Regions from separate parts of the Streptomyces sp. NPDC060205 genome, predicted to be linked through region 2. Evidence: riboswitches for the same ligand, from Rfam matches in the RefSeq annotation. Region 2 holds a riboswitch; the other holds the start of a gene.

Region 1 (14,965 bases), on a different contig from region 2:
GCTCCAGCAGTTGGGACTGAACGGTGACATTCCCGGGAGGTCATCTCTCCTGGCAGTGTGATTAATTAGCGCGATGCGTGCGCGTGAACGCGCCGTAGTACGGGCCTGAACAGGCCGTGCGAGGGGAGAACGAACTTGAACGGGCGACCGATATCGGGGGCGTCGGTTGGCGCGCGGACACGAAGCGGCAAGGGGGTCCTGGCACTTGTGCTGGGGGTGCTGCTGCTTCTGGTGACCGCGTGCGGCGGAGGAGGGGACTCGGGCTCCGGGTCCGGCGGGGACAAGGGCAAGGACAAGGATTCCAGCCAGGCCGACACCAAGGTCTCGCAGGCGGTCGTGACCATCGCGCCGAAGGACGGCGCCGACGCCGTCAAGACCAGCGGCGCGCTGAAGGTGACGGCCGCCAAGGGCAAACTGACCGAGGTGAAGGTCGAGGACACCAAGGGCAACCCGGTCGAGGGGAAGATCACCGGCGGGGGCGCCACCTGGACGCCCGCCGCCCACCTCGCGGCCTCGACGAAGTACAAGGTCCACGCGGTGGCGAAGGACTCCGAGGGCCGTGAGGCCGCCGAGGAGTCCGCGTTCACCACGCTGACCCCGAAGAACACGTTCGTCGGCATCTTCACGCCGGAGGACGGTTCCAAGGTCGGCGTCGGGATGCCCTTCTCGGTGCGCTTCACCCGGGGCATCACGCACCCGGAGGACATCGAGAAGGCCATCAAGATCAAGACCGAGCCGGCGGTCGACGTCCAGGGCCACTGGTTCGGCAACGACCGCCTCGACTTCCGCCCCGAGGAGTACTGGAAGTCCGGCACGAAGGTCACCGTCACCCTGAACCTGGACGGCGTCGAGGGCCGGCCCGGTGTCTACGGCGAGCAGGCCAAGACCGTGAAGTTCACGATCGGCCGCAGCCAGGTCTCCACCGTCGACGTCAAGACCAAGAAGATGACCGTCAGGCGCGACGGCAAGGTCATCAAGACCCTCCCGGTCACGACCGGCAAGGCGGGTTACGAGACCTGGAACGGCCAGATGGTCATCAGTGAGCGCCTTCGGGTGACCCGGATGAACGGCGAGACGGTCGGCTACGGCGGCGAGTACGACATCAAGGACGTGCCCGACGCGATGCGCCTGTCCAACTCGGGCACGTTCATCCACGGCAACTACTGGGGCGGCGACGCCTTCGGCAACTACAACGCCAGCCACGGCTGCATCGGCCTGCGCGACCAGCGCGGCGGCGGTGACCGGGGAGCCCCGGCCGCGTGGTTCTTCGACCGCTCGATCGTCGGCGACGTCGTGATCGTGAAGAACTCCAACGACCGGATCATCGACCCGGACAACGGCCTCAACGGCTGGAACATGTCATGGGAGAAGTGGACGGCGTGACCTCGCGCTGAGGGGGGCGCCGTCGACCGCGGCACCCTCTCTCCCGAGACCGTACGGCCCCGGTGTGCCCGTCCGTAATGTGACGAGGCACACCGGGGCCGTTCCCGTTAGCCTTCGTTAACCTCCTCCCATGACCGTCACTCTCGAAGTCGCCGAAGGCGTCGGCACGATCCGCCTCGACCGTCCGCCCATGAACGCGCTGGACGTCGCCACCCAGGACCGGCTCAGGGAACTCGCCGAGGAGGCCACCCGCCGCGACGACGTGCGCGCGGTGATCCTCTACGGCGGCGAGAAGGTGTTCGCAGCGGGCGCGGACATCAAGGAGATGCAGGCCATGGACCACGCGGCCATGGTCGTACGCTCCCGGGCCCTCCAGGACTCCTTCACCGCCGTGACCCGCATCCCCAAGCCGGTCGTCGCCGCGGTCACCGGCTACGCGCTCGGCGGCGGCTGCGAACTGGCGCTGTGCGCCGACTACAGGATCGCCGCGGACAACGCCAAGCTGGGCCAGCCCGAGATCCTCCTCGGGCTGATCCCGGGCGCCGGCGGCACCCAGCGCCTGTCCCGGCTCATCGGCCCCTCCCGCGCGAAGGACCTCATCTTCACCGGCCGCATGGTCAAGGCCGACGAGGCCCTGTCGCTCGGCCTGGTGGACCGGGTGGTGCCGGCCGCCGACGTGTACACCGAGGCGCACGCCTGGGCCGCGAAACTCGCCCAGGGACCGGCGCTCGCGCTGCGCGCCGCCAAGGAGTCCGTCGACGTCGGCCTGGAGACGGACATCGAGACCGGGCTCGCGGTCGAACGCACCTGGTTCGCGGGCCTGTTCGCGACGGAGGACCGGGAGACGGGGATGCGCAGCTTCGTCGAGGAGGGACCGGGCAAGGCGAAGTTCCGCTGAGGCGGAAGCCGTTGAAAAACTGCCGCCGGTCCACTTGCTGTTGACGCGATGTATCACCCGTGCGCGTGGAGATTCGGCTCGGCGGGTGGGCTTGTCCGACCGCTGGGGCAGGCTTGATGCTCCCCTGCGGTCAAGCGCGGGCGATTGCCCCGAACACCCCTGTTCGCGCAGGCCAGATGGGGTGCATGGGGCACCGCGATGCCGACGGCATATGTCAATCGGATGATGCGGAACAACAGGTTCCGGGGGGCGTATTCCTCCGGAACACCCCCGCAGAAGGCCCTTCGGGGGTCATGATGGGGGCATGGCGGGGCTGGAGGGTATCGAACAGCCGCGGCGGCACGGGAGTGCGACCGCGGCGCGCTGGTCGCCTGCTGTCGAGGACGAACACGCGCTGAAGGCGCTGGAACTGTTCGGCAACCCCACCGAGGCGGAGGTGCCGCTGCCGTCCCGGCCGGAGTCCGCCGCCACGGCGCGCCGGCTCACCCAGGTCGTGGTGCTCCGCCAGTGGGGGCTCTCGCCGAAGATGACCGAGGACGCCGTGTTACTGGTGTCGGAACTCGTGGGCAATGCCGTGCGGCACACGGGGGCGCGGGTCTTCGGGCTCCGGATGCGGCGCCGGCGCGGATGGATCCGGGTCGAGGTCCGCGACCCCTCGCGGGGGCTGCCCTGTCTGATGCCGGTCCAGGACATGGACGTCAGCGGCCGAGGCCTGTTCCTCGTGGACAAACTGTCCGACCGCTGGGGGGTCGACCTCCTCCCACGCGGCAAGACGACATGGTTCGAAATGCGGGTGGCCGACCGCTAGGGCTTGAGCGACTGCGAGAGCAGCCCGCACCACGAACCCTGGCACCGACCCCGGCACCTGGGTGGTCGCCGCGCTGCCGGCCGGAGCGGAACGTTAATCTGACCTCGTCAGTGAAGCACCACGAAGGGGCGGGTCCGGTGGCGGACATCGAGGAAGCACGCAAGGCGTTCGAGCGCATCGACGTGGACGGGGACGGCTACATCACCGCCGCCGAGTTCAAGAAGGCCCTGGCCCAGGGCGGGGACTGGAACGTCACGGAGTCGGTGGCCGAGGCCGTCATCGCCGCCCAGGACCTCAACGGCGACAAGCTGCTCTCGTTCGACGAGTTCTGGGCCCACGTCAACAGGTGACCCGAGCGGAAGGGGCGCCCACCGGTTCACGGCGGGCGCCCCTTCGTCATGTCCGGCCTTCGTCGCGTCAGGCCTTCGTCATGTCCGGCTTTCGTCATGCCAGGCCCTAGCCGGGTCCGGTCCTCGTCGTGTTCGGCCGTCAGGGTGGTGCCCGGAATAACCCGATCCGACCCCGGGTTGGTACACCCCGGCAGGAGTCACCCACCCCTCGAAGGGCGAGTTCCATGAAGATCGGCATCATCGGAGCAGGGAACATCGGCGGCAACCTCACCCGCCGCCTCACCGCACTCGGCCACGACGTGTACGTCGCCAACTCCCGCGGCCCGCAGACGCTCACCGCGCTGGCGGAGGAGACCGGAGCCACCCCCGTCACCGTCGAGGAGGCACCCCGGGGCGCCGAGATCGTCGTCGTCACCATCCCCCTGAAGGCGATCCCCGACCTGCCGTCCGGACTGCTGGACCAGGCGGCCGACGGGGTGGCCGTCATCGACACCGGCAACTACTACCCGCAGCGGGACGGCAGGATCGCCGCCATCCTGGACGAGGGTCTGACGGAGTCCCGCTGGACCGCCCAGCACCTCGGCCACACGGTCGTCAAGGCCTTCAACGGCACGTACGCGCAGGACATCCTGGACCGCCCCCGCCCGGCCGGCGCCCCCGACCGCATCGCCCTCCCGGTGGCGGCCGACGACGCGCGTGCGAAGCAGGTCGTACGCGCACTCATCGACGAACTCGGCTTCGACACCGTGGACGCGGGCGGCCTCGACGACTCCTGGCGCCAGCAGCCCGGCACCCCCGTCTACGGCGGCCGGATGGACGTGGACGGGGTGACGAAGGCCCTGGCCGAGGCGTCCAGGGAACGCACCCCGGACTTCACCGCGTAACCCCTCCGCCCCCGCTCAGACGATCTCCAGCGGCAGGTGCGGTCCGGCCGGCAGTTCGACCTTGACGGGGTCGCCGGGCCGCACCACGCCACCCGCGACGACCACACTCATGATCCCGGACCGGAACCGGGCCTTGCCGTCCTCGCCCCGGCCCACGACCTGCTTCATGAGCCCCTTCTGGAAGGCGTCGATCTGCGCGCACGGGTTGCGCAGCCCGGTGACCTCCACCACGGCCTCGTCCCCGAGCCGCAGCAGGGTCCCGGCGGGCAGCCCCAGCAGATCGATGCCCCGGGTGGTGACGTTCTCCCCGAGCTCCCCGGCCGCGACCTCGAACCCGGCGCCCCGGACCTCGTCGAACAGCTCCTCGTGGATGAGGTGCACCTGCCGCAGATTCGGCTGCGTGGGATCCTTCCGCATCCGGAACCGGTGCTTGACGGTCACCCCCGCATGCACATCACCCTCGACCCCGAGCCCCGCGAGCAGCGTGATGCTCTCCCGGTTCGGCTTGGTGAACGAGTACACGCCGTTGCTGCTCACCGCAGCGACACTCCCACCCATGCTGTGCAGCTCCCCTCGTCCTCACGGTTGCCGTCGAACCGCAGGACAGAGCCTACGGGCGGGCCCGCACCCTCTCTCTCAGCCGGCGCAGATCGCCTGGGACACCATTCCCCCGTTGGGCGCCGCGGTCATGGAGGTGCTCGCCCGGTCGAGCTGGGCGGGCGGATAGACCTCCTGGAGGAAGGATTTCCCGGAGTCGGCGGGACCGCCCCCGCCGCCGACGCCGTGCACCCGCGTTCCGGACGGACACGCGGCGGCGGCGTTGTCCAGGTTCCGCACCGTGGCCGCGACGACGGCGGGATTCGTGGTGCAGATGCCGAGAACGCGCACCCGGATCATCCCGGGATGGTCCCCCCGGGCATGGACCGTGGCCATCGCGGCATCGCGCGCTCCGGTCGACCGGAACAGCTGCAGACCCGCGTGGAGCTCGGGGAACGCGGCGGCCCCGGTGCCGATCACGCGCCTGCCCGCCGGGCACCTGACCCGCGCGGTCGCGAAACCGATGGCCGAGGAGAACGCGGAGACCTGCTGGTAGCCGGGCAGGGAGGCGGCGGGCGCACAGAGCGCGTACGCCTCCAGCCACCACCCCGCGGTGAACCCGGTGCTCGGCTCACTGGCCGTGGCCCGGAAGTAGTCACGCTGCAGCAGGAGGTCGCGCCCGGGTTCCGCCCCGGTCAGGGCCACGACGCCGTGACCGTGGTCGAAGGCCCATCCGCCGCCGCCGACCACCCGGTGGCCCGCGGGGCACTGTGCCCGCCTGCTCTTGCGCGGCTCGGAGTTGTCGGGAGTCGGCCCGGAAGGCACCCTGACCAGTTCCGGCACGGCCGCCACGGGTGCCGCTCGCGGCGCCCGGTCCACCGGTGGCCCGGACGGCATCACCAGTACAGTGACCGCCGCGGCGGCAGCGGCGACGGTCCGCCACCGTCCTTTCGCCTTGCGCATCTCGGGCGCCCCCCATGTCCGGCGTTCGGCATCCGGCTCCGTCGAGCGTCTCGCCGTTCACGAGGGCAGTCCACCTGTCAGGCGTCCTCGGCCCATTCGCGCAGGGCGGCCTTGCTGGAGAAATCGGCGACGTTCTTGTCCAGCGGGTCGTCCGTGTACTGGTGGAAGCGCCACTTGGCCTGGATACGGGGCTTGCCCGCCGTCACGTAGTCCGCGATCCAGAGGCCGTCACCGGCATAGGATGTCGTGTCCACGTTCAACCAAAAATTCCGGTTGCAATAGAGGACGACCCTGTTGTTCGGTCGCAGTTCCCTCACCTTGCGGATGAAGCGGTCCTTCTCGGCGTTGCTGGCGTGGGTGCCCTCGCCCGTCGTCTCCCAGTCGACGGCGAGGATGTCGCCGGCCTTCTCCGGGGCCTTGCTGACGAAGTACTCGGCCTGGGCCGTGAGGTTGCCGGGCCACAGGAAGTGGTAGAAACCCACCACGCAGCCGGCGTCCCTGGCCCGCTTCGTCTGCGCGCTCAGCTTCGGGTTGACGTACGTCCGGCCTTCCGTGGCCTTGACGAAGACGAAGGACAGGCCCTCGGTGCTGTACGAGGACGACTGGTAGGCACTTACGTCGATGCCGCGCAGCATGCGTGACTCCTTGGTGCTGGGGTGGCCGGAAACACGGATCGTGCTTCCCGGGGCCTGTGGGGGGCAATCTCCTTTGTGGTGCCCGCACTTGGCCCGCACTACCCTCACGCACGTCAGCGCCCCGAAGGCCGCGCCGGAGCACGCGCCCCTCGGGACGGGCCCCCCGGAGGGCTCAGCACTCGATGATGTTCACCGCGAGGCCGCCCCGCGCCGTCTCCTTGTACTTGACGGACATGTCCGCGCCCGTCTCCTTCATCGTCTTGATGACCTTGTCGAGGGACACCTTGTGGGAGCCGTCGCCGCGCATGGCCATCTTCGCCGCCGTGACGGCCTTGACCGCGGCCATGCCGTTGCGCTCGATGCAGGGGATCTGGACGAGGCCGCCGACCGGGTCGCAGGTGAGGCCGAGATTGTGCTCCATGCCGATCTCGGCGGCGTTCTCGACCTGTTCGGGAGATCCGCCGAGCACCTCCGCCAGCGCGCCCGCCGCCATCGAGCAGGCCGAGCCGACCTCGCCCTGGCAGCCGACCTCGGCGCCGGAGATGGAGGCGTTCTCCTTGAAGAGCATGCCGATGGCGCCCGCGGCGAGCAGGAAGCGTACGACGCCGTCCTCCTTCTCGGCCTCGGAGGAGGAGGCGCCCGCGACGAAGTTCACGTAGTAGTGCAGGACCGACGGGATGATGCCCGCGGCGCCGTTGGTGGGGGCGGTCACGACCCGGCCGCCCGCCGCGTTCTCCTCGTTCACCGCCATCGCGTACAGGGTGATCCACTCCATGGCGTGGGCCAGCGGGTCGCCCTCGGCGCGCAGTTGGCGGGCCGACATGGCCGCGCGGCGGCGCACGCGCAGGCCGCCGGGCAGGATGCCCTCGCGGGACATGCCGCGCGAGACGCACGCCTGCATCACGCGCCAGATGGCGAGGAGCCCTTCGCGGATCTCCTCCTCGGTGCGCCAGGCCCGCTCGTTCTCCAGCATCAGCGCGGAGATGGACAGGCCGGTCTCGCGGGTGAGCCGCAGCAGCTCGTCGCCCGTGCGGAAGGGGTACTTCAGGACCGTGTCGTCGAGCTTGATGCGGTCCGCGCCGACCGCGTCCTCGTCGACGACGAACCCGCCGCCCACCGAGTAGTACGTCTTCGACAGGACCTCGGCGCCCGTCGCGTCGTACGCCCACAGGGTCATGCCGTTCGCGTGGTACGGCAGTGTCTTGCGGCGGTGCAGCACCAGGTCGTCGTCGAAGGAGAAGCCGATCTCGTGCTCGCCGAGCAGGTCGAGGCGGCCCGACGACTTGATCTTCTCCACGCGGTCGTCGGCGCCCTCGACGTCCACCGTGCGGGGCGAGGCGCCCTCCAGGCCGAGCAGCACCGCCTTGGGGGTGCCGTGGCCGTGCCCGGTCGCGCCCAGTGAGCCGTACAGCTCGGCGCGGACCGCGGTGACGGGGGTCAGCAGGTCCTCGTTGCGCAGGCGGTGCGCGAACATGCGGGCCGCACGCATCGGGCCGACCGTGTGGGAGCTGGACGGGCCGATGCCGATCGAGAACAGGTCGAAGACCGAGATGGCCACGGGAGCTCCTCAAAACGGGGTGAAGCGGGGTGGAACAGGGCGGAACGGGGTGGAACGGAACGGGGTACCGCGCGCACCTTCCAGTGTGCGCGGTACCCCGCGAAACGGAACTACTTGCCCAGACCGGGGTACAGCGGGTGCTTCTCGGCCAGGGCGGTCACGCGGGCCTTGAGCGCCGCCGCGTCGAAGACCGGCTTCAGGGTCTCGGCGATGACGTCCGCGACCTCGGTGAAGTCCTCGGCCGTGAAGCCGCGGGTGGCGAGCGCGGGCGTACCGATCCGCAGGCCCGAGGTGACCATCGGCGGCCGGGGGTCGTTCGGGACGGCGTTGCGGTTGACCGTGATGCCGACCTCGTGGAGGCGGTCCTCGGCCTGCTGGCCGTCCAGCTCGGACTCGCGCAGGTCGACGAGGATCAGGTGGACGTCCGTGCCGCCGGAGAGGACGTTCACCCCGGCCTCGCGGGCGTCGGCCGCCGTCAGCCGCTCGGCGAGGATCCGCGCGCCGTCGACGGTGCGCTGCTGGCGCTCCTTGAACTCCTCGGTGGCGGCGACCTTGAAGGAGACCGCCTTGGCCGCGATCACGTGCTCCAGGGGGCCGCCCTGGAAGCCCGGGAAGACGGACGAGTTGAGCTTCTTCGCGAAGGCCTTCCTGGCAAGGATGATCCCGCCGCGGGGCCCGCCGAGCGTCTTGTGCGTGGTGGAGGTGACCACGTCCGCGTACTCCACCGGGTTCGGGTGGAGGCCGGCCGCGACGAGGCCCGCGAAGTGCGCCATGTCGACCCACAGGTGGGCCTCGACCTCGTCCGCGATGCGGCGGAACTCGGCGAAGTCCAGCTGCCGGGGGTACGCCGACCAGCCCGCGATGATCACCTTGGGGCGGTGCTCCTTGGCGAGCCGCTCGACCTCGGCCATGTCGACCAGGCCGGCGTCGTCCACGTGGTACGCGACCACGTTGAACTGCTTGCCGGAGAAGTTCAGCCGCATCCCGTGGGTCAGGTGACCGCCGTGGGCGAGGTCCAGGCCGAGGATGGTGTCGCCGGGCTGGGCCAGCGCGAAGAGCGCGGCCTGGTTGGCGGAGGCGCCCGAGTGCGGCTGCACGTTGGCGTACTCGGCGCCGAACAGCTCCTTGACCCGGTCGATCGCGATCTGCTCGGCGACGTCGACGTGCTCGCAGCCGCCGTAGTAGCGGCGGCCGGGGTAGCCCTCGGCGTACTTGTTGGTGAGGACCGAGCCCTGGGCCTCCATGACCGCGACCGGGGCGAAGTTCTCCGAGGCGATCATCTCAAGGGTGGACTGCTGACGGTTCAGCTCGGCGTCGAGGGCGGCGGCGACGTCCGGGTCGAGTTCGTGCAGGGGCGTGTTCAGAAGCGACATCGGTCTGGGGTCCTTAGCGAGGAGCCGGAATCAGGAGCCGGAGTATTCGGTGTACTCGGCGGCGGAGAGCAGGTCCTTCGGCTCGTCCGTCACCCGTACCTTGAAGAGCCAGCCACCCTCGAAGGGAGCGGTGTTCACCAGCGCGGGATCGTCCACGACATCCTGGTTGATCTCGGTGATCTCACCGGTGACGGGCGAGTACAGGTCGCTCACCGACTTCGTCGACTCCAGCTCGCCGCAGGTCTCGCCCGCGGTCACCGCGGCACCGACCTCGGGGAGCTGGACGTACACCACGTCGCCGAGCGCGTTGGCCGCGTGCTCCGTGATGCCGACCGTCGAGACGCCGTCCTCGGCGCCCGACAGCCACTCGTGCTCCTTGCTGTAGCGCAGCTCTTGGGGGTTGCTCATGGCCTGAATTCTCCTGTACGCGGGTGAGTGCTGATGCAGGGGGAGTACGGGTGAGCTGGGCGGATGTGCCCAGGATCACGTGTGGCGCCTGTGGACCGGCGTCACGTGTGGCGCCTGCTGAGGGGCGTCACGTGCGGTGCTTGCGGACCAGTGTCACTTCTGGCGCTTGTAGAACGGCAGTGCCACGACCTCGTACGGCTCGTGACTGCCCCGGATGTCGACGCCGACACCGGCGGTGCCGGGCGCGGAGTGCTCCGCGTCGACGTAGGCCATCGCGATCGGCCTGCCGAGCGTCGGCGAGGGCGCGCCGGAGGTGACCTCGCCGATCACCGCGCCGCCGGCGACGACGGGGTAGCCGGCGCGCGGGACGCGGCGGCCCTCGGCGATCAGGCCGACCAGGACGCGCGGAGGCGTCGACTCGGCACGCGCGGCGGCCTCGGAGAGCGCCTCGCGGCCCACGAAGTCGCCCTCCTTCTCGAACTTCACGACCCGGCCGAGCCCCGCGTCGAACGGCGTGAGCGAGGTGCTCAGCTCGTGCCCGTACAGCGGCATGCCCGCCTCCAGGCGCAGGGTGTCGCGGCAGGAGAGCCCGCAGGGGGTGAGTCCGGCAGCGGTCCCCGCCTCGGTCAGCGCCTGCCACAGCTTCTCGGCGTCGGCCGGGGCGACGAACAGCTCGAAGCCGTCCTCGCCGGTGTAGCCGGTGCGCGCGATCAGCGCCGGGACGCCCGCGACCGTGCCGGGCAGGCCCGCGTAGTACTTCAGGCCGTCCAGGTCGGCGTCGGTGAGGGACTTCAGGATGCCGGGGGACTCGGGGCCCTGGATCGCGAGCAGCGCGTAGGCGTCCCGGTCGTCGCGGACCTCGGCGTCGAAGCCGGCGGCGCGCTCCGTGAGGGCGTCCAGGACCACCTGGGCGTTGGAGGCGTTGGCCACGACCATGTACTCGGTGTCGGCGAGGCGGTAGACGATCAGGTCGTCGAGGATGCCGCCGTCGGCCCGGCAGATCATGGTGTAGCGGGCGCGGCCGGTCTTCACGCCGCCGATGTTGCCGACCAGCGCGTGGTCGAGGAGCGCGGCGGCCTGCGGCCCGCTCACGGTGATCTCGCCCATGTGCGAGAGGTCGAAGAGCCCGGCCCGGGTCCTTACGGCGACGTGCTCGTCGCGCTCGGAGCCGTACCGCAGGGGCATGTCCCAGCCCGCGAAGTCGGTCATCGTCGCGCCCAGCGAGCGATGCAGGGCATCGAGCGCGGTGCGGCGCGGTTCAACAGAGGCGTTGCTGCTCATCGGCGGGGCTCCCAAGGCATGACGGCGAGGTCGTTCCTCCCCATCTGTCATCGGAACCTGAGAGGTTCGCCGTGACCCGCCGCAGGACACGGGGATCACTGACTTGCACCTTGGGTGGGGCCTACGCCCTGACGGTCAGGGGCGGCCCGCTTTTCAGATGTGCCTCGTCCGTGCGGTATCGGGGGCCTGAGAGATTCAAGGGAGGGACTTGCTCCTTCGGCGCCCGGGCACTCGTACACCTGCGTGTACGTGTTTCCCGGAACTCTCCCGCGCGGATTCAAGCGGCCGGTATGCAGTTGGCGGGCACATCATTGCACGCCCCCGGCTCCGGCAGGGGGCCGCGCGGTGTCCGGACGCATGGCCAGGGTGTCCACAGTGATCTGTGACGGGGCTGTGGCAGGACAAGAACAGAAACAGGGGGACCAGCGCATTACCTTCTCTTTACACTCGATGGAGATGGGTCTGCCGACCCCATGGGGAGGACGATCAGGGTGAACAGGACCACGGCGTACGCGACCGGTTCGGGCATCGCGCTGCCCAAGCAGCCATCCGCTCCGGCCAGGGAGGCGTGCGACCCGCTGGTGACCCCCGTCGTCCGCGATCTGCGGGCGCGCTCGGGCCACAGTCCGCACGGTCTGCGCTTCGGCGCGGCCGATCTGGTGGTGGTCACGGGGCTGCCGGGCAGCGGCAAATCCACGCTGATGCGCCGGGCGGTGACCGGCCGCCGCATCGACTCCCAGGACACCCGCGACCGGTGGGACGAGCGCCTGGCCCGTTTCCTGCCGTACGCGGTCTACCGGCCCCTCGTCCGCGCCGCGCACTACGCGGGCCTGCGCCGGGCCCTGCGCTCCGGGGAGGGCGTCGTCGTGCACGACTGCGGTACGCAGGCCTGGGTGCGCGACTGGCTCGCCCGGGACGCCCGCCGCCGCGGCGGCACCCTGCACCTGCTGCTCCTCGACGTCGACCCGGGCACGGCCCTCGACGGCCAGCGCGAGCGCGGCCGGGGCGTCTCGCGGTACGCGTTCGCGCGCCACCGCGGCGCGGTCGCCCGGCTGCTGCGCGCGGTGGAGAAGGGCGACCTCCCCGAGGGCTGCGGTTCCGCGGTGCTCGTCGACCGTGCCGCCGCGGACGTACTGCGCCGCATCGATTTCGGCGACTGAGGGCGACTAACCTCGTCAACCGCACACGGCGGTTGGAGCAGGCGGTGGAGATGGACTTCCAGGCACAGGACATTCCGGCACACGCACACCCCCACATGGGCTGGCCGGGAAACGAGTTGGAGGAGGTGCTCGCCGCCTCCCTGGGGCTGCCTCCGTCGCCCTCGACGGGGGCCCGGATCGTGGAGACCCTCGGGCGCAGCTTCATCTGGGTGCCGCTGCCGGAGGGGGGCGGCCCGCACAGCGGCCCGCTCGACCTGCCCACGATGGAGCTCGCCGGGCAGGCCTACGTGCCGGTCTTCACCTCGGAGCAGCAGTTCCGCCAGGTCGTCGGCGACCACATGGCGTACACGGTGGCGCCCGCGGTGGAGTTCGCGCGCGGCCTGCCGCCCCAGGCCGGCATCGTCCTGAACCCGGACGGCACGGTCGGGATACCGCTGCCCCCGGCCGCCGTCGCCGAACTGTGCCGGGCCGGCCGGACCGAACTCGACGGGCCCGCGAGCGGCGGCCGGGTCCGGCTCTTCCAGCCCGACTGGCAGGACGACCCGGTGGACTTCCTGGCCGCGGCGTCCGCCGAGTTCGACGCGACCGGCCTGGTGGCGAGCGCCCGGCGCTGTCTCGCGAGCATCGAGGGCGGGGACACGGTGATGTTCGTCGGGGTGGAGGTGATCCACTGGGACGAGAACGCCCGCACCCTCCCGCTGGACGCCCTCGGCCGCGCCCTCGGCCGGGTCCCCCTGCCCCACCCGGTGAGCCTGGTCTTCCTGGACGTGGCCCAGGACCCGGTGGGCGACTGGCTGAGGGAAAAGGTCCGCCCGTTCTACACCCGAGCGTTCTGACCCGATTCGAGGCGCGCCCGTCAGGGCGCGCCTCGAAGGGGCGCGGGGAACTGCGCGCCCAGCTACGCACGGCCCGCACCCGACAGCGCACAGAGAGTCCCGAGCTCAAAACACCAAACCCAGCGGAGCGCAACGGTGCTGTCGGGATCGCCACTTAAGCTGGTTTCATGGCTCGGTCGGAGTGGTGCGATGTTCAAGTGAACGGGACACCTCATCGAACGGGACCGGTATGTCAGTGATGTCGCGAAGGGGCGGTAGAAGGTGAGCGCGTCGGGCACGGCCGCGGCCGGGCAGGTCGAGCACATGCTGCGCCAAGTGACGCCCGGGCGTTACGACGCCTACGAGGCGCTCCTGCGCGCGCTGGCGACCCCGCCGTCCGGCCAGGTGTGGATGCTGCTCTGGCACGGCCAGGCGGGCTCGCCCGACGCCCAGTACGGGAACATGGAGGTCGACGGCTTCGGCTACGCACCCTGTGTGACCTCGGCCCAGGAGCTCTCGGCCAGCGGCTGGAACCGTTCGTACGAGGTGGTCGACGGGCTCGACGTGGCCCGCACCCTCTACCCCGACCACTACGGGCTCTGGCTGAACCCGCACGCGCCGGGCGGCGGCGTCGGCATCCCCTGGCTCGATCTGCGGCGCATCGCCACCGGCCTGGAGCGGCAGCCCGCGGGCCCGCTGCGGCTGTCCGAACCGGCCATCGAGATCCCGCAGTTCTACGCCCTGCTGACCCAGAACGCGCACCGGACGGCCGCCGTCCGCTCGCTGCGCCGCGCCTGGGTGCAGCCCGCGCTGGGCGCCCCGTACCTGGCCATCGGGCTCGACGTGTACGACACCAGCCCGCCGGCCGTGGACTCGGTGCGGGCGATGATGCAGCAGTCGATCGGCGCGGTGCCGGACGGGCTGCCGGTGTCGACCGTCGCGATGTCGGACGAGTACGACCCGGTGGCCCTGTGGCTGCGCGCCAACGCGCGGCCGTTCTACGACCGGGAGGCGCACGCGGCTCCCGTCCAGGCGCCGGCGGCAGGCGGTTACGGGTTCCCCGGCACGTACTGAGATGATCTGGAGGGACACGGTCCATCCAGCCGGATGGTCGTGATCCGTCAGGCGGGGTCCACCCAGTGGAGCATCTGCTCCCCCACCCGTACCGCGACTGGGTGGAATGTCCCGATCTACGCGGGTAAATGGGTTGCGAGGCCCGTTTCGCCCCAAGTGTCATGTGTCCGACCCCCGTTACCCGGCGTTCGGATAACGGAACCCTCCTGACGGCATCACGGTTGCGCATCCATTCGCCTTCAGGTCTGGCTTCAGATCACCGAGGCGTTGAAGACTCCCGGTCCAGGAGGTTTAAACCTCCTGATGTGTACGACGGACTGATCACGCCGCTACAGCGGCAAGCGTGGGCCGGCTACCGCCGGTTGAGAGGGGTCCCTGCCACGATGACGGCACCATTGCACGAGCCGACGGCCGAAGCCGCGCCGAGCGCGGCCGAAGAGGCGGCGCTCGTTGCCGGCTCCGCCGAGGCGAAGGCGGTACAAGGACGTTCCCTCGGCCGCATCGCCTGGGAGCGCCTGAAGCGCGACAAGCTGGCCCTGGCGGGCGGCATGGTCGTGCTTCTGCTGATCCTGATCGCCCTGCTCGCGCCCGTGATCGCGAACCTGGTCGGACAGGACCCCGAAACGCACCACGAGGACCTGATCGACCCGCTCTTCTCGACCCCCAAGGGGGCCTACGGCGGCATCAGCGGGGACCACCTCTTCGGTGTCGAACCCGTCAGCGGCCGCGACATCTTCGCCCGCATCGTCTACGGAGCCCGGATCTCCCTGCTGGTCGGCTTCCTGTCGGCCCTGGTGGCCGTGGTGCTCGGCACGATCCTCGGCGTACTCGCCGGCTA
Region 2 (14,965 bases):
CGGGCACCGTGGCGGCGCAGGGCCCCGGCATCACGCTGACGATCGACGACGGGAAAGGGACGGTCGAGGCCGACATGCTGCTCGACGCGGTCCAGGAGCTCCGTGCGGCGGGCGCGGAGGCCATCCAGGTCAATGGCGTACGGATCGTCGCGGGCACCTATCTGACGGATGTGAGCGGGGGAGTCGCCGTGGACGGGAACAAGATCAGCTCCCCGTATCGTTTCAAGGTCATCGGGAAACCTCAGGACCTCGAACCGGCGCTCAACATCCCTGGGGGAGTCGTGCAGACTTTGGAGAAGGAGCAGGCCACTGTCACGGTGGAGCGCTCTGACAAGATCGTCGTGGACGCCTTGCGACCCGCCGAGCGGCCTGACTACGCTCGGTCGTCCTCCCAGTGAACCGGGGGCGCTTGGAGGTGGCTCTCCGAGGGCATGAGCTTGCGGGGGGTCGACGCACCGAATGGGTGGTGCGTGGTGGAAACTGTCTGGTGGATACGGACGTTGTGAGGGTGTCCGGCTCGACCGGTGTGTGCAATCAGGGTTCGTCCTGCCCCACGGGCGGGTCTGTTTCGGTCAAGGGGAATCGCCCGTGAAGTTGTTTGCGAAGTTGTTCGGCAAGAGCGCACGAGAGGGCAGCGACAACGCCACTGCCCGTCACCGCGCACCGCGCCCCGCGGAAGGCGAGGAGCAGGGGGACCGCCCGCTGTTCCGGGACCAGGTCGGTGGGCCGCCCGGTGACATTTCCGGTGGTCAGGGCGCGCCGTCTGTTGACCCTGCCCAGTCGGGGCGCATAGGTTTCGGGGATCCGTCAACCTCAGGTGCGGGTGGAGGTTTCGGCTCCGACCCGTACGCGTCCAATACCCCGGCGGGGCAGCCGCGGCAGGAGGATCCGTCCATGTCGGCCCTGGTGTGTACGAGGTGCGGTAACCGCAACGCGGAAGCGAGCCGCTTCTGCTCCAACTGTGGTGCGCCGTTGCGGGCCGGGGCGACCCCGGAGCGTCCGTCGGAGACCACCTCGACGATCTCCATCTCCGGTCTTGAGGCGTACGACGCCGAGGCCACCGGCCAGACGCAGATGCCGATGCTCTCTCCCGAGGCACAGGCCGCCGTCGACGCCCTGCCGCTCGGCTCGGCGCTCCTGGTGGTGCGGCGGGGGCCCAACTCGGGCAGCCGCTTCCTGCTGGACGGCGATCTGACGACCGCCGGCCGTCATCCGCAGAGCGACATCTTCCTGGACGACGTGACCGTGTCGCGCCGCCATGTGGAGTTCCGCCGTGAGCCCGACGGCTCGTTCACGGTGGCGGACGTCGGCAGCCTCAACGGCACGTACGTCAACCGGGAGCGCATCGACCGGGTCCCCCTGTCGAATGGTGACGAGGTGCAGATCGGCAAGTACCGGCTGGTCTTCTACGCGAGCCAGCGGGGCATCTGACCCTCCCCCAGACTTTGTCCGGGGAGACCCCCAGGGAAGGTCCATGCTTCGAACACCGAGCGGCGGTGCCGGACACGGCGCCGCCGCCACGGACCACGGGCTGATGAGCATCGGCACGGTACTGAACGTGCTGCGTGACGAATTCCCCGAGGTCACCGTCTCCAAGATTCGTTTCCTGGAGTCCGAGGGCCTCATCGAGCCACAGCGCACCCCCTCGGGATACCGCAAGTTCAGCGAGGACGACGTCGAGCGCCTCGGACACGTCCTGAGGATGCAGCGGGACCACTATCTGCCGCTGAAGGTCATCCGTGAGCACCTGGACGCCATGGGACGCGGAGAGGCGGCTCCCCTGCCCTCCGTGGGGCGTCAGCGCGACGGAGAGGCACCGAGCGAGCCCGAGGGGCCCGTCGTCGCCCGCATCGGACGGGCCGAGCTGCTGGCGGCCGCCGAGATCGGTGAGCAGGAGCTCGCCGAGTGGGAGTCGTACGGGCTCATCACCCCGCTGCTCGACGGGGTGTACGACGCCGAGGCGGTGACCGTCGCCGGACTGGTCCTGGAACTCGGGCGGTTCGGGATCGAGCCGCGGCATCTGCGCGCCGTGAAGGCCGCCGCCGACCGTGAGGCCGGCCTGGTGGACCAGGTCGTGGCGCCCCTGCGGCTGCACCGCAACCCGCAGACCAGGGCACACGCTCAGGAGCGCACCAAGGAGCTGGCGGGGCTCGCGGTGAAGCTGCACGCGGCCCTGGTGCAGTCGGCCCTTGGGGTGCGGCTTCCCTGACCCGGCGGCCCGCGCGGACGCGGGACGTGGAACGTGGGATAGGGCACCCATTCCGTGCTCGACTACCCAAAGGTGCCGGGCACGGCCTAGGGTTGCTGTGTGAACGAGCTCGACGTCGTAGGTGTCCGGGTCGAAATGCCCTCCAACCAACCGATCGTGCTCCTGCGTGAAGTGGGAGGCGACCGTTACCTCCCCATCTGGATCGGGCCGGGGGAGGCGACGGCGATCGCCTTCGCGCAGCAGGGCATGGCCCCCGCGCGACCGCTGACCCACGACCTGTTCAAGGACGTGCTGGAGGCCGTCGGCCAGGAGCTGACCGAAGTGCGCATCACCGACCTGCGGGAGGGTGTCTTCTACGCGGAACTGGTGTTCGCCAGTGGAGTCGAGGTGAGCGCGCGGCCGTCCGACGCCATAGCGCTGGCCCTGCGCACCGGAACGCCGATCTACGGCAGCGACGGCGTCCTGGACGACGCCGGCATCGCGATCCCGGACGAGCAGGAGGACGAGGTGGAGAAGTTCCGCGAGTTCCTCGACCAGATCTCGCCCGAGGACTTCGGGACCAACAGCCAGTGACGTGACGGTGCGGGACACCGTCCGGTGACCCTCCGGGACCGTCGGGCGACGCGCCGTGCGGCGGCCGTCCCGAGAGCATTCGGCTAGCCTTTCCCCGCGGTGGGGCACGGGAAACCACTCTTGGGGTGATTATCACCCGGCGTGCCGAGTGTGGCGATCGTTGACGAGCCCCTGGTGACTGCCTACCGTCGAGAAGGCAGGTCAAGGACGGAGGTCGGCGTGAGAAGCAGCGGCGACGGTACGGCTGGGGGTGCTCCCGGACGCGGTCTGGGGGACAGTGGCCCGTACCCGCTTCACAGCAGCGCGGCCGATCACGTACAGCGGCCGACGGCGGTGCCGGGGGACGGCGAGGTGGCGTCCGAGGAGATCGGCTATCGCGGGCCCACGGCCTGTGCGGCCGCGGGGATCACCTACCGGCAGTTGGACTACTGGGCCCGTACCGGGCTGGTCGAGCCGAGCGTGCGGCCCGCCTACGGGTCGGGGACGCAGCGGCTCTACAGCTTCCGGGACGTGGTCGTCCTGAAGATCGTCAAGCGGTTCCTCGACACGGGGGTCTCGCTGCAGAACATCCGCTCCACGGTCCAGCACCTCAAGGAGCGCGGCTCCTGCGACCTGGAGCGGATGACGCTGATGAGCGACGGCGCGACGGTCTACGAGTGTTCCTCGCCCGACGAGGTCCACGCACTCCTCCAGGGCGGCCAGGGCATCTTCGGCATCGCCGTGGGAGTGGTGTGGCGGGATGTGGAGAGCGCGCTCTCACAGCTGCACGGAGAGCGTGTGGACACCGGCGAGACGCTCGTCGGGACCAATCCGGCGGACGAGCTCGCCAGGCGCCGCAACCGGGCCGTCTGAGCCGCCGCAGAGGGCGTGGCGGCGGTCCTGCGGCGGTTCCTGAGCGGTGGGCCGGGGCATTGTCAGTGGCTTAGGGCAGCATCGGACATGTGAGAACCGCGCCCACGATCCTGCATCTCGACATGGATGCCTTCTTCGCCTCGGCCGAGCAGGCGTCCAAGCCGAGCCTGCGCGGGAAAGCGGTCATCGTGGGCGGCCTCGGGCCGCGTGGCGTGGTCTCCACCTGTTCGTACGAGGCGCGGGTCTTCGGGGTGCATTCGGCGATGCCCATGGCGCAGGCCCGCCGGCTGGCACCGAACGCCGCGTATCTCGTACCGCGCTTCGGTCTCTACCGGCAGATCAGCGAGCAGGTGATGGGGCTCCTGCGGGAGCTGTCGCCGCTCGTGGAGCCGCTCAGCCTGGACGAGGCGTTCGTCGATCTGGAGGCCGGGGAGACGGCCTGGGACGAGGCGTCCGCGCTGCTGGCCGGCAGGAAGCTGCGCGACGACATCCGGGCCGTCACGGGGCTCACCGGGTCCGTGGGCCTCGCGGCCTGCAAGATGCTCGCGAAGATCGCCTCCGAGCAGGCCAAGCCGGACGGACTCGTGCTCATAGAGCCGGGCACCGAGCGGGCGCTGCTCGCGCCGATGTCGGTACGCGTCCTGCCGGGGGTGGGGCCCGCCACGGGCGACCATCTGCGGCGGGGCGGGATCAGCACGGTCGGGGAGATCGCGGAGGCGGGTGAGGACGAGCTCGTACGGCTCCTGGGGAAGGCCCACGGGCTCGCCCTGTACGCGATGGCGCTGGCCCGCGACGAGCGGCCCGTGGTGGCCGAGCGGGACACCAAGTCGGTGTCCGTCGAGGACACGTACGACGTGGACATCCATGACCGGGTGCGGGTGCGCATGGAGGTGCAGCGGCTTGCGGACCGGTGCGTCCAGCGGTTGCGGGGGGCGCATCTCTCCGGGCGGACCATCGTGCTGAAGGTGCGGCGGTACGACTTCTCGACGCTGACGCGGTCCGAGACCCTGCGGGGGCCGACGGATGATCCGGGCGTGGTGCGGGAGGCTGCCGCGCGGCTGCTGGAGGCGGTGGACACCACGGGGGGTGTGCGGTTGCTGGGGGTGGGGGTGACCGGGCTTGCCGACTACACGCAGGAGGATCTGTTCGCGCAGGCGCAGGCCGCTGCCGCGGGGGTGGAGGAGGGGGCGCCGGGGGAGCGGCCGGAGGAGGCCCAGGCGGTTGCCGTCGCCGTCGAGGACTCTGTGGTGGCCGGGCCCGCGGAGCGGGTGTGGCGGGCGGGGCACGATGTTCGGCATGCCGAGTTCGGGCACGGGTGGGTGCAGGGGAGTGGGCTGGGGAGGGTGACTGTGCGGTTCGAGACGCCGGATTCCGTGCCGGGGCGGGTGAAGACGTTTCGGGTTGATGATCCTTTGCTGGAGTTGGCTGAGCCGTTGCCTTTGGTTGAGCCTGTGCGTGTGCCTGCGGCGCCTGGGGAGGGGGGTGGGGGTGCGTTGTGAGGGTGCGGGTTCGTTGTGGCTGGTCGCGCAGTTCCCCGCGCCCCTAAGAGACTGCGCCGTTCCCCGCGCCCCCAAGATTGCGCAGTTCCCCGCGCCCCCAAGACTGCGCCGTTCCCCGTGCCCCTGGGGGGCTGGGGGTGGGGTGCTACGTGAGGTCCTCGTTCGTTGCCAGGTGGCCGAAGTCTCGGTTTGGGAAAGGGGGCGCCGGGGATACGTCCAGGCCGTAGTGGTGGTAGAGCTGTAGTTCTTGTTCGGGGGAGAGGTGGCGGCCTACGCCGAAGTCGGGGGCGTCCTTGATCAGGGAGCGTTCGAAGGGGACGTGCAGGGATTCGGCGATCACTTCGCTGGGCTCCAGGGGGACGAACGCGTCCCGGCTGAACAGGCCGGTGCGTATGGCCGCCCACTCCGGTGCGCCGGTCGCGTCGTCGAGGTAGACCTCGTCGACGGTGCCGATTTTCGTGCCGTTGCGGTCGAACGCCTTGCGGCCTATCAGGTTGCGCGGATCGATGTCGGTCTGCACGGGCCCTCCAGCTGCTCGCAACTCATCCGTAAGCACTACGAAAGAGCACTTTGAGGTGGGCGGCCACTTGAGGGAACCCCGCTGGTAGGCTGGGCGACGGCTGCTGACCCCGTGCGGGAGAGTCCTCCAGGCTTCATCGGAGGCGCCGAAGGAGCAAATCCTCCCCGGAATCTCTCAGGCACACGTACCGCATGGACGAGGTCACTCTGGAAAGCAGAGGGGTGTTCGAGTAGTCGACGGGCTCCGCTCTCACCGACGGTGAAAGCCGGTGCGCCTTCACGGCGGGCCGGTGAAGCTCTCAGGTTGAGATGACAGAGGGGGAGGCCGTTAGGGCACCCACCTAGTGGTGCCCCTCGAAGGTCGTCAGACCAGGAGGCCTCCGCAATGACCGCCCATCGTATTCCGCTCTCCGAGCTCGAACAGGGAATCCCCTTCGAGCAGCGTCACATCGGCCCCGACTCCGAGGCCCGCGCCAAGATGCTCGCGCAGGTGGGGTACGGCTCGCTGGACGAGCTGACGGCCGCCGCGGTGCCGGATGTGATCAAGAACGCCGACGCGCTCGAACTGCCGGGCGCCCGCACCGAGGCCGAGGTGCAGGCCGAGCTGCGTTCTCTCGCGGATCGCAACCAGGTGCTGGGTTCCATGATCGGGCTCGGTTACTACGGGACCTTCACGCCGCCGGTCATCCTGCGCAATGTCATGGAGAATCCCGCCTGGTACACGGCCTACACGCCGTACCAGCCGGAGATCTCGCAGGGGCGGCTGGAAGCCCTGCTGAACTTCCAGACCGTGGTCGCCGAGCTGACCGGACTGCCGACCTCCGGGGCCTCGCTGCTCGACGAGGGCACCGCGGCGGCCGAAGCCATGGCGCTGTCGCGGCGCATGGGCAAGAACAAGAAGGGCCTCTTCCTGATCGACGCGGACACCATGCCGCAGACGATCGCGGTGATAGAGACCCGCGCCGAGCCCACCGGCGTCGAGGTCGTCGTCGCCGACCTGAGCGACGGCATCCCCGCGGAGCTCACCGGGCGTGAGATCAACGGCGTACTCCTGCAGTACCCCGGTGCCTCCGGTGCCGTACGGGACCTGGGACCCGTCGTCGAGCAGGCGCACGAGCTGGGCGCGGTCGTCACCGTCGCCGCCGACCTGCTCGCCCTGACGCTGCTCACCTCGCCCGGCGAGCTGGGCGCCGACATCGCCGTCGGTACGACCCAGCGCTTCGGTGTGCCGATGGGCTTCGGCGGACCGCACGCCGGATACATGGCCGTACGGGAGAAGTTCGCGCGCAGCCTGCCCGGACGGCTCGTCGGTGTCTCCGTCGACGCGGACGGCAACAAGGCGTACCGCCTGGCCCTGCAGACGCGGGAGCAGCACATCCGCCGCGAGAAGGCGACCAGCAACATCTGCACGGCTCAGGTGCTGCTCGCCGTGATGGCCGGGATGTACGCCGTCTACCACGGTCCCGAGGGGCTGCAGGGCATCGCCCGGCGCACCCACCGGTACGCCACGATCCTCGCCGCCGGTCTGACGGCGGGCGGGGTCGAGGTCGTCCACGAGGCGTACTTCGACACCCTCACCGTGCGGGTGCCCGGCCGGGCGGCCGAGGTGCTGGCCGCCGCCCGTCAGGGCGGGGTCAACCTCCACCTGGTGGACGCGGACCACCTCTCCCTGTCCTGCGACGAGACGACCACGCGGGCCCAGCTGGGCGTCGTCTGGTCGGCGTTCGGTGTCGACGGCGATGTGGCCGCGCTGGACGGGACCGCCGAGGACACGCTGCCGGCCCCGCTGCTGCGCACCGACGAGTACCTTACGCACCCGGTCTTCCACCAGTACCGCTCGGAGACCGCGATGCTGCGCTACCTGCGCCGGCTCGCCGACCGCGACTACGCGCTGGACCGGGGCATGATCCCGCTCGGCTCGTGCACCATGAAGCTCAACGCGACCACCGAGATGGAGCCGGTCACCTGGCCCGAGTTCGGGCAACTGCACCCCTTCGCGCCCGCCGAGCAGGCGCAGGGCTATCTCACGCTCATCCGTGAGCTGGAGGAGCGGCTCGCCGAGGTGACGGGCTACGACAACGTGTCGCTCCAGCCCAACGCCGGTTCGCAGGGCGAGCTGGCCGGGCTGCTGGCCGTCCGCGGCTACCACCGGGCCAACGGCGACGAGCAGCGCACGGTCTGCCTCATCCCGTCCTCCGCGCACGGCACGAACGCCGCGAGCGCGGTGATGGCCGGGATGAAGGTCGTCGTCGTGAAGACCGCCGAGGACGGCGAGATCGACGTCGAGGACCTGCGGGCCAAGATCGAGCAGCACCGTGACGAGCTGTCCGTGCTGATGATCACGTACCCCTCGACGCACGGGGTGTTCGAGGAGCACGTCGCCGACATCTGCGCGCAGGTGCACGAGGCGGGCGGGCAGGTCTACGTCGACGGCGCGAACCTCAACGCGCTGGTGGGGCTCGCCAAGCCGGGGCACTTCGGCGGTGACGTCTCGCACCTCAACCTGCACAAGACCTTCTGCATCCCGCACGGTGGCGGCGGTCCGGGCGTCGGCCCGGTCGGCGTACGCGCGCACCTGGCGCCGTACCTGCCGAACCATCCGCTGCAGCCCGCCGCGGGTCCGGAGACGGGCGTCGGGCCGGTCTCCGCGGCTCCCTGGGGTTCCGCGGGCATCCTGCCCATCTCGTGGGCGTACGTCAGGCTCATGGGCGGGGAAGGGCTCAAGCGGGCCACGCAGGTCGCCGTGCTCAGCGCCAACTACGTGGCCAAGCGCCTGGAGCCGCATTTCCCGGTTCTCTACACCGGTCCCGGCGGGCTCGTGGCGCACGAGTGCATCATCGACCTGCGGCCGCTCACCAAGGCGACCGGTGTGAGCGTCGACGACGTCGCCAAGCGGCTCATCGACTACGGGTTCCACGCGCCGACGATGTCGTTCCCGGTGGCCGGCACGCTGATGATCGAGCCCACCGAGAGCGAGGACCTGGCCGAACTCGACCGGTTCTGCGACGCGATGATCGCCGTTCGCGCGGAGATCGAGAAGGTCGGCTCGGGCGAGTGGACGGCGGACGACAACCCGCTGCGCAACGCCCCGCACACGGCGGGCGCGCTGGGCGGCACGTGGGAGCACGGGTACAGCCGCGAGGAGGCCGTGTTCCCGGCCGGGGTCTCGGTCGCCGACAAGTACTGGCCGCCGGTGCGGCGGATCGACCAGGCGTACGGCGACCGGAACCTGGTGTGTTCCTGCCCGCCGCTGGACGCCTACGAGGAGTAGTCGCACCCGGACATGCGTCGGGGCCGGTTCCGGGAGTGCTTCCCGGGGCCGGCCCCGCTGTCGTTCTCGTTGTCGTCGTTCTCGTCGTCCGTGCCGTGCTGTGCCGCTCAGGCAGCGGTCATCACATCAAGGGCCAGCGGCCGGTGCGGCGCGATGATCCGGCCGTCCGGCAGAAGCTCACCGGTGTCCTCGAAGAGCAGGACGCCGTTGCACAGCAGGCTCCATCCCTGCTCCGGGTGGTGCGCCACGAGGAGCGCGGCCTCCCGGTCGGCGGAGTCGGCTGTCGGGCACGGTCGCTGGTGCTGGCACATTGATGGGATCTTTCGCTTCGGTGTGAGGTCGGTGTTCGATGTGTTGTCTGTTCCGCGGCTCGAACTCGCGTCCATGGCCGCCCCCCGTTTGTCAGATGGTCCGGAACCCAGTGTTGCCCTCTGGGCGTCAATCCGCAGGGATTTGGCGCCAGCGCTCCTCACAGGTTGATGACGCATCACCCGTGCGGACGGTTCATCTCAACTGGGGTGTCCCTTCGGGTGGTTCGCAATGGTCGGATGGGGCTAGTCCGTATGGGCCGGGAGTGCGCTGTGTCTTGCACGTGTCACTCCGAGCAATGTCCCCCCGTGTCCCTCCCTCGCTTCTCCGCCGGTCGGTGCGCACAGCAATGTGCCCCGCGGCCGGGTGGTGGCCGCGGGGCAGGGGAACCGAGGTGCGCTCAGGCGGGTGAGCCGAGCAGTGGAGTGGCCGCGGGGGCCAGCCGGTTGGTCAGTACGGGCAGCAGTTCGGCCACGCGGTGCGGGCGGTGGGCGGCGATACCGGGCGGCGCGGGTGCCAGGGGCACCAGCAGGTCGGTGGCGGCGAGGTGACCCTTGGTGCCGTCGGCGGTGAAGTCGCCGTGCAGCCAGAGTGTGAGCATGTAGAGCTCGGGTACGGAGAGCAGACGTGGCTGGTACGACCCCTGCATCGTCTCCGCCTGGCGCAGGGCGCGCTCGGTGGCGGCGACGTACGGGCCTTCGAAGAAGTGGGAGAAGGCCCAGCCGTCCGGGGTGAGCCTGGTGTCCGCGGCCGCCACCGCGCGTTCGTGGCAGCGGATGAGGAAGCGCCATCCGGCGAGCCGGGTGGCCGAGGTACCCGCCGGGGTGATGCGGTCGAGTACGTGGACGGGCAGCGGGAGTTCGGCGGTGAGGGGTCCCTGGGTGTCGCGGAGGGACGGGGTACGGGCTTCGCGGACCGCGGTCGGGGAACCGAGGGCCGTGCGGACGGTGCGCAATGCCGGCGCGGGAGCCGGAGGGACGTGCAGCGGCATGGTGGGTCGCCTCTCATTCGACAGGCATGGTGGCGCGGGGGCGGGGGCGGACGGCGCTGTCAGCTCTCGGGGTCAAAGGGGGCGGGGGCATAGGGCCTGTCGCCGAAGTGATGCCTGCCGCGCGGTGTCCGGCACGCATGCTCGCCGAGAGGCCGGAGGGGTCCGGTAGCCTCGCTTCGCTACAAGATCCTTCCGGCGACTTTGCGATCGCACGCACAGGACGCCGCACGGGCCGCCCTTCGGGTTGATGCCGTCACCTCGACGACAGGCCCTGCGACCACGAGCGCCAACTCTCTGCCTCGTTCGCGGAGTTTATACGACACGTGTTCAGGCCGTGTTTCAGCTAGCTGTTCCGCGCATTAAGTGCAAGTGGCAATTAGGTCGCCGATACGTGTGTTTGGTCCTGGTTCTCGGCGGGTACCCGTCGATGACCTCGGAATACTCTTCCGGAGTGGACGGCCGGTTCTCGTCGGCGTTTTTCACGACGGAGTCGGCCTGCCGTAAAAATGTGGCGCCTCATGCCTAGTGAATGTGCCCGACGAAAGCTGAGTCCAGAGTAGTGCCCGGGGGGTAGGTCCGGGGCGTTATCGATCACATTGCCTGGGCATCATCCCCCGTGACCCGGAACACCAGCGGCCGGTTCTTCGGGCGGCCCAGTCGAGGAGGGAAGCTTCGATGGGGGAGAAGGTCGTGGCGGGGACGATCGGTCTGTCCGACCGCCGACGGTATCGAGAAAAGCTCCAGCAGTGCCTGGAGGGGCTGGCGCGGCTGCTGGCGGAGGAGCGGTTCGACCGCCCCAGGAATCTCATGGGCCTGGAGGTCGAGCTGAATCTCGCGGGCCCGGACGGCATGCCGAGAATGATGAATGCGCAAGTCCTGGAACGCATCGCGAGCCGCGATTTCCAAACAGAACTCGCCATGTTCAATCTGGAAGTCAACATTGCTCCCCACCGGCTGGAAGGCCGGGTATTCGACCGGCTCGCCGAGGAACTGCGCACCTCTCTGGCATACGCGCACCGGAAGGCGAACGAGGTCGATGCCGGAATCGTGATGATCGGTATTCTGCCGACCCTCGCCAGGGACGACCTGGTCTCGGCGAACCTTTCGGACGTGGACCGCTACACGCTGCTCAACGACCAGATCGTCGCGGCCCGCGGTGAGGACTTCACCCTGGACATCGAGGGCGTGGAGCGGCTCAGGTGCACCTCGGCGTCCATCGCTCCCGAAGCGGCCTGTACGTCTGTGCAGTTGCATCTGCAGGTCACACCGGACCGGTTCGCCGATGTGTGGAACGCCGCCCAGGTGGCGGCCGCGGCCCAGATCGTCGTGGGCGCCAACTCGCCGTTCCTGTTCGGCCGTGAGCTGTGGCGCGAGTCCAGGCCGCCGCTGTTCCAGCAGTCCACCGACACCCGGCCGCCCGAGCTCCAGGCACAGGGGGTGCGACCGCGCACCTGGTTCGGCGAACGGTGGATCTCCTCGGCGTACGACCTCTTCGAGGAGAACCTGCGCTTCTTCCCGCCCCTGCTGCCGCTGCGGGACGAGGAGGATCCGACGCGCGTCCTCGACGAGGGCGGCATCCCGAAGCTCGCCGAACTCGTGCTGCACAACGGCACCGTGTACCGCTGGAACCGCCCGGTGTACGGCATCGCCGACGGCGTCCCGCACCTGCGGGTCGAGAACCGTGTGCTGCCCGCGGGCCCCACGGTGATCGACGTCGTCGCCAACACGGTCTTCTACTACGGGCTCGTGCGGGCCCTCGCCGCGGAGGCCCGGCCGGTCTGGACCCGGCTGCCTTTCGAGGCCGCGGCCGACAACTTCGACCAGGCCTGCCGGTACGGCATCGACGCGCAGCTGCAGTGGCCGCGGCGCGGCAGGTACGGCGGGGTCTCGCGCGTGCCCGGGGTGCAGCTGGTGCGCGACGAACTGCTGCCTCTCGCGGCGGCGGGGCTGGACGCGTGGGGCATCGAGCCGGCCGACCGGGACCTCTACCTCGGAGTGATCGAGGAGCGGTGCAAGCGCGGGGTCAACGGCGCCTCCTGGCAGTCCCGTACGTTCCACAGGGCTCTGGAGAGCAACATGGGGCGCGACGCGGCACTGGCCGCCACGACGAAGCGGTACAGCGAGCTGATGCATCTCGGTGAGCCGGTGCACACCTGGCCGGTCGGGCTGCCGGAGCCGGCGGTCCCGCTGGGCTGAGGTCCGCCGGGGTGAGGGCGGGTCAGCCCGTGTCGCCCGCCTTCACCACGGCCTTCAGGATCACCGCGTGGATCTGGGACGGGTCGGTGACCAGGTGTCCCGAGCCGCCGGTCGCCTCCGCGATCTCGTTCAGCTCCTTCTTGTCGGCCTCCGGGCCGACGGCGATCGCGATCAGGGGCACGGGACGCTCCGGGTCGGCGATCTTGCGGAGTTCGGCGATCAGCGCGGCGCGCGAGATGCTCCCGGCATCCTGGTTCACCCCGTCGGTCAGCAGTACCAACGCGTTGAACTTGCCCTTCGTATAGGAGGCCGCGGCCTCCTTGTACGCGGCCAGCGTGGTGTCGTACAGGCCGGTCGCGCCGTCCTTGACCGGCTTGAGGCCACTGAAGGCCGCCGACAGCCGCTCACGCTGCGTGCTGCCGTCCACCTGGTCGCCGAGCCGGTCGGTCGGTACGAGGACGCGGTAGTCGCGTTTGCCGTCGATCCGCCGGGAGAACTTCCACAGCCCTATCTCGTCCTCCGGCGTGAAGGTGGCCAGCGCCTGGAGCAGCGCGGCCTTGGTCACGTCCATGCGGGACTCGCTGGTGCCCGGCACCGGGTCCGACATGGACGAGGAGGCGTCGACGACCGTGGTGATGCGGGCGCTTTGGACCGTGATGGTCCACATGCCGAGCGCTTCCTCGATCTCCTTCTCCGTGGCCGGTCTCTCGGGCACCTCCCGGTACGGCTGCGGGGCCCGGCCGCCGGCTTCGGCGACCAGCGCGGCCGGGGTCTCGTCCTCGTCCGTACGGAAGCCGTGCTTCTCCAGGATTCTGCGCCCGTCGCGCTCGCCGAGCAGCGTCATGAACCGCAGCGCGGCCCGGCTCTCGTCCGTGGTCAGGTTGGGCTCGTCGACCAGCGCGAACGGATGGTCGAGCCGGGGCGCGCCGTCCTTCGGATAGAAGAGGTCGAGATCGTCGCCGCTGTCCGCCGACTCGTTGTACGCGAACGCCGCCTGCTCGGAGAGGATCAGCGCCTGGTTGCGCTTGGGGTTGCCCTGCTCGGTGCCGGAGAGGTCGCGCGGCAGGGTGTCGAGGACCTGGCCGTCGCTGTCGGAGGTGCGCTGGGAGAGGGCCTTGGCGGTGGCCGCCGCCAGGGTGTCGCCGTCCTTGGCCTTCCCCGCCGTCTGCGCCAGTTGGGTCAGCGCGAGCAGACCGGTGGCGCTGCGCGAGGGGTCGCCCGCGCCGAGCTTGAGGCGGTCGCTCGTCATGGTGACCCCGGCCAGCTCGGTCCAGGAGTACGTCTTCCTGGGCCAGCCGAGGGACTTCGCGGCCGACGGGACCATGGCGACACCGATGGGTGAGGAGGCGACGTTGCCCGCGGGTGTCACCGAGATCGACTGGTTGTCGGCCATGACCCGGTCCACCCACACGCCCGAGTCCGGCACCCACGCCTCGAACTCGGTCGCGCTCCTGCGCTTGGACCGCAGGGCGTCGGCGACCTTGTAGGTGTCCTGGGCGGTCACCCGGACGTCGAGGCAGCTGCCGTCGGACGTCACGTCGTGGTCCCGGGCGTATGCGGCCGCGTCCTTGAGCGCGGGCGCTATGCCGGGAGCGGCGGCGATCCGCAGCCGTACGGTGCTGTCCCAGCAGGACGAGCCGAAGGAGAGCAGACCGCTGTCGATCGCGGCGACGGTACCGCCGGCGAGGATCGTCACCAGTGCGGTCGCGAGCGCCACATTGCGGTGCCGCGTGCGTGACCGGGGGCCGGTGCCGCTCCTGCGCAACCCGTCGGGCAAGCTGTGACGTCCCATGGCGGTGGTGCCCCTCCCTGATCGAGCCCGGAGCCGTTGAAACGGTGAAATGGCCGAATGGTATGGCACACGGGAAGTGCACCCCACTTGGCGTCCGTCCCTCGACGGCCTGTCATGCCCGATCTTCGCAACTTCTTTCGAGACCCTAGCGGGGCGAAGATGGGGATGAGGCGGGATTACGCAACTGGAGGCATGAGTGCAGGTGGGGCAGGAGCCGGTGGCTGATTCCTTTGGCGAGGGACGGCCCGGGCGGCGGATCCTCCGCGACGAGACGCTGCTCGTACTGGGCGTCTCGCTCGGGGCCAGCGGGGTCTCGGCGCTGATCAGCTTTGTCGGCTCGGTCACCAGACCGGGCGGTCTGAAGGACCAGGCGGCCACGCTCAACGCCTCGGCGGCCCCGGGCCGTCCCTGGCTCGATCTGGCCTGGCAGCTGTTCGGGATCGCGTCCGCGCTGGTGCCGGTCGCGCTCGTCGCGCACTTCCTGATCCGTGAGGGCAAGGGGCTGCGCACCCTCGGGTTCGACCGTACGCGCCCGTGGTTCGACCTCGCCCGCGGGGCGGGGATCGCCGCCGTCATCGGCAGCACGGGCATCGCCTTCTATCTGGCGGCCCGCGGACTCGGGTTCAACCTCACCGTGGTGCCGGAGGCGCTGCCCGAGGTGTGGTGGAAGTACCCGGTGCTGATCCTCTCCGCGCTCCAGAACTCGATCCTGGAAGAGGTCATCGTCGTCGGGTATCTGCTGCGCAGACTCGGC

The links. Region 2 has a riboswitch for glycine ahead of gcvP (aminomethyl-transferring glycine dehydrogenase). Riboswitches for the same ligand answer to the same signal wherever they lie in the genome.
Region 1: another riboswitch for glycine. It lies ahead of gcvT (glycine cleavage system aminomethyltransferase GcvT); the one in region 2 lies ahead of gcvP (aminomethyl-transferring glycine dehydrogenase).

What each region holds. Positions count from the first base shown of each region.
Region 1 covers NZ_JBHWZP010000066.1:2,522-17,486, reverse strand. Annotated here, with positions in the region: gene ACFWGJ_RS14570 (Ig-like domain-containing protein) at 136-1,383, shown strand; gene ACFWGJ_RS14565 (enoyl-CoA hydratase/isomerase family protein) at 1,514-2,281, shown strand; gene ACFWGJ_RS14560 (ATP-binding protein) at 2,586-3,089, shown strand; gene ACFWGJ_RS14555 (EF-hand domain-containing protein) at 3,227-3,439, shown strand; gene ACFWGJ_RS14550 (NADPH-dependent F420 reductase) at 3,604-4,323, shown strand; gene ACFWGJ_RS14545 (MOSC domain-containing protein) at 4,339-4,881, opposite strand; gene ACFWGJ_RS14540 (hypothetical protein) at 4,960-5,823, opposite strand; gene ACFWGJ_RS14535 (glycoside hydrolase family 25 protein) at 5,901-6,458, opposite strand; gene ACFWGJ_RS14530 (L-serine ammonia-lyase) at 6,631-8,016, opposite strand; gene glyA (serine hydroxymethyltransferase) at 8,127-9,389, opposite strand; gene gcvH (glycine cleavage system protein GcvH) at 9,420-9,797, opposite strand; gene gcvT (glycine cleavage system aminomethyltransferase GcvT) at 9,951-11,078, opposite strand; glycine riboswitch at 11,242-11,358, opposite strand; gene ACFWGJ_RS14510 (AAA family ATPase) at 11,552-12,238, shown strand; gene ACFWGJ_RS14505 (enhanced serine sensitivity protein SseB) at 12,289-13,074, shown strand; gene ACFWGJ_RS14500 (enhanced serine sensitivity protein SseB C-terminal domain-containing protein) at 13,336-14,127, shown strand; gene ACFWGJ_RS14495 (ABC transporter permease) at 14,511-14,965, shown strand, end outside.
Region 2 covers NZ_JBHWZP010000169.1:5,267-20,231, forward strand. Annotated here, with positions in the region: gene ACFWGJ_RS26515 (DUF881 domain-containing protein) at 1-398, shown strand, start outside; gene ACFWGJ_RS26520 (FHA domain-containing protein) at 460-1,431, shown strand; gene ACFWGJ_RS26525 (MerR family transcriptional regulator) at 1,475-2,209, shown strand; gene ACFWGJ_RS26530 (bifunctional nuclease family protein) at 2,309-2,782, shown strand; gene ACFWGJ_RS26535 (MerR family transcriptional regulator) at 3,002-3,634, shown strand; gene ACFWGJ_RS26540 (DNA polymerase IV) at 3,724-5,133, shown strand; gene ACFWGJ_RS26545 (PRC-barrel domain-containing protein) at 5,279-5,653, opposite strand; glycine riboswitch at 5,758-5,853, shown strand; gene gcvP (aminomethyl-transferring glycine dehydrogenase) at 6,038-8,923, shown strand; gene ACFWGJ_RS26555 (DUF5999 family protein) at 9,031-9,234, opposite strand; gene ACFWGJ_RS26560 (hypothetical protein) at 9,633-10,223, opposite strand; gene ACFWGJ_RS26565 (glutamate--cysteine ligase) at 10,899-12,419, shown strand; gene ACFWGJ_RS26570 (substrate-binding domain-containing protein) at 12,442-14,211, opposite strand; gene ACFWGJ_RS26575 (CPBP family intramembrane glutamic endopeptidase) at 14,408-14,965, shown strand, end outside.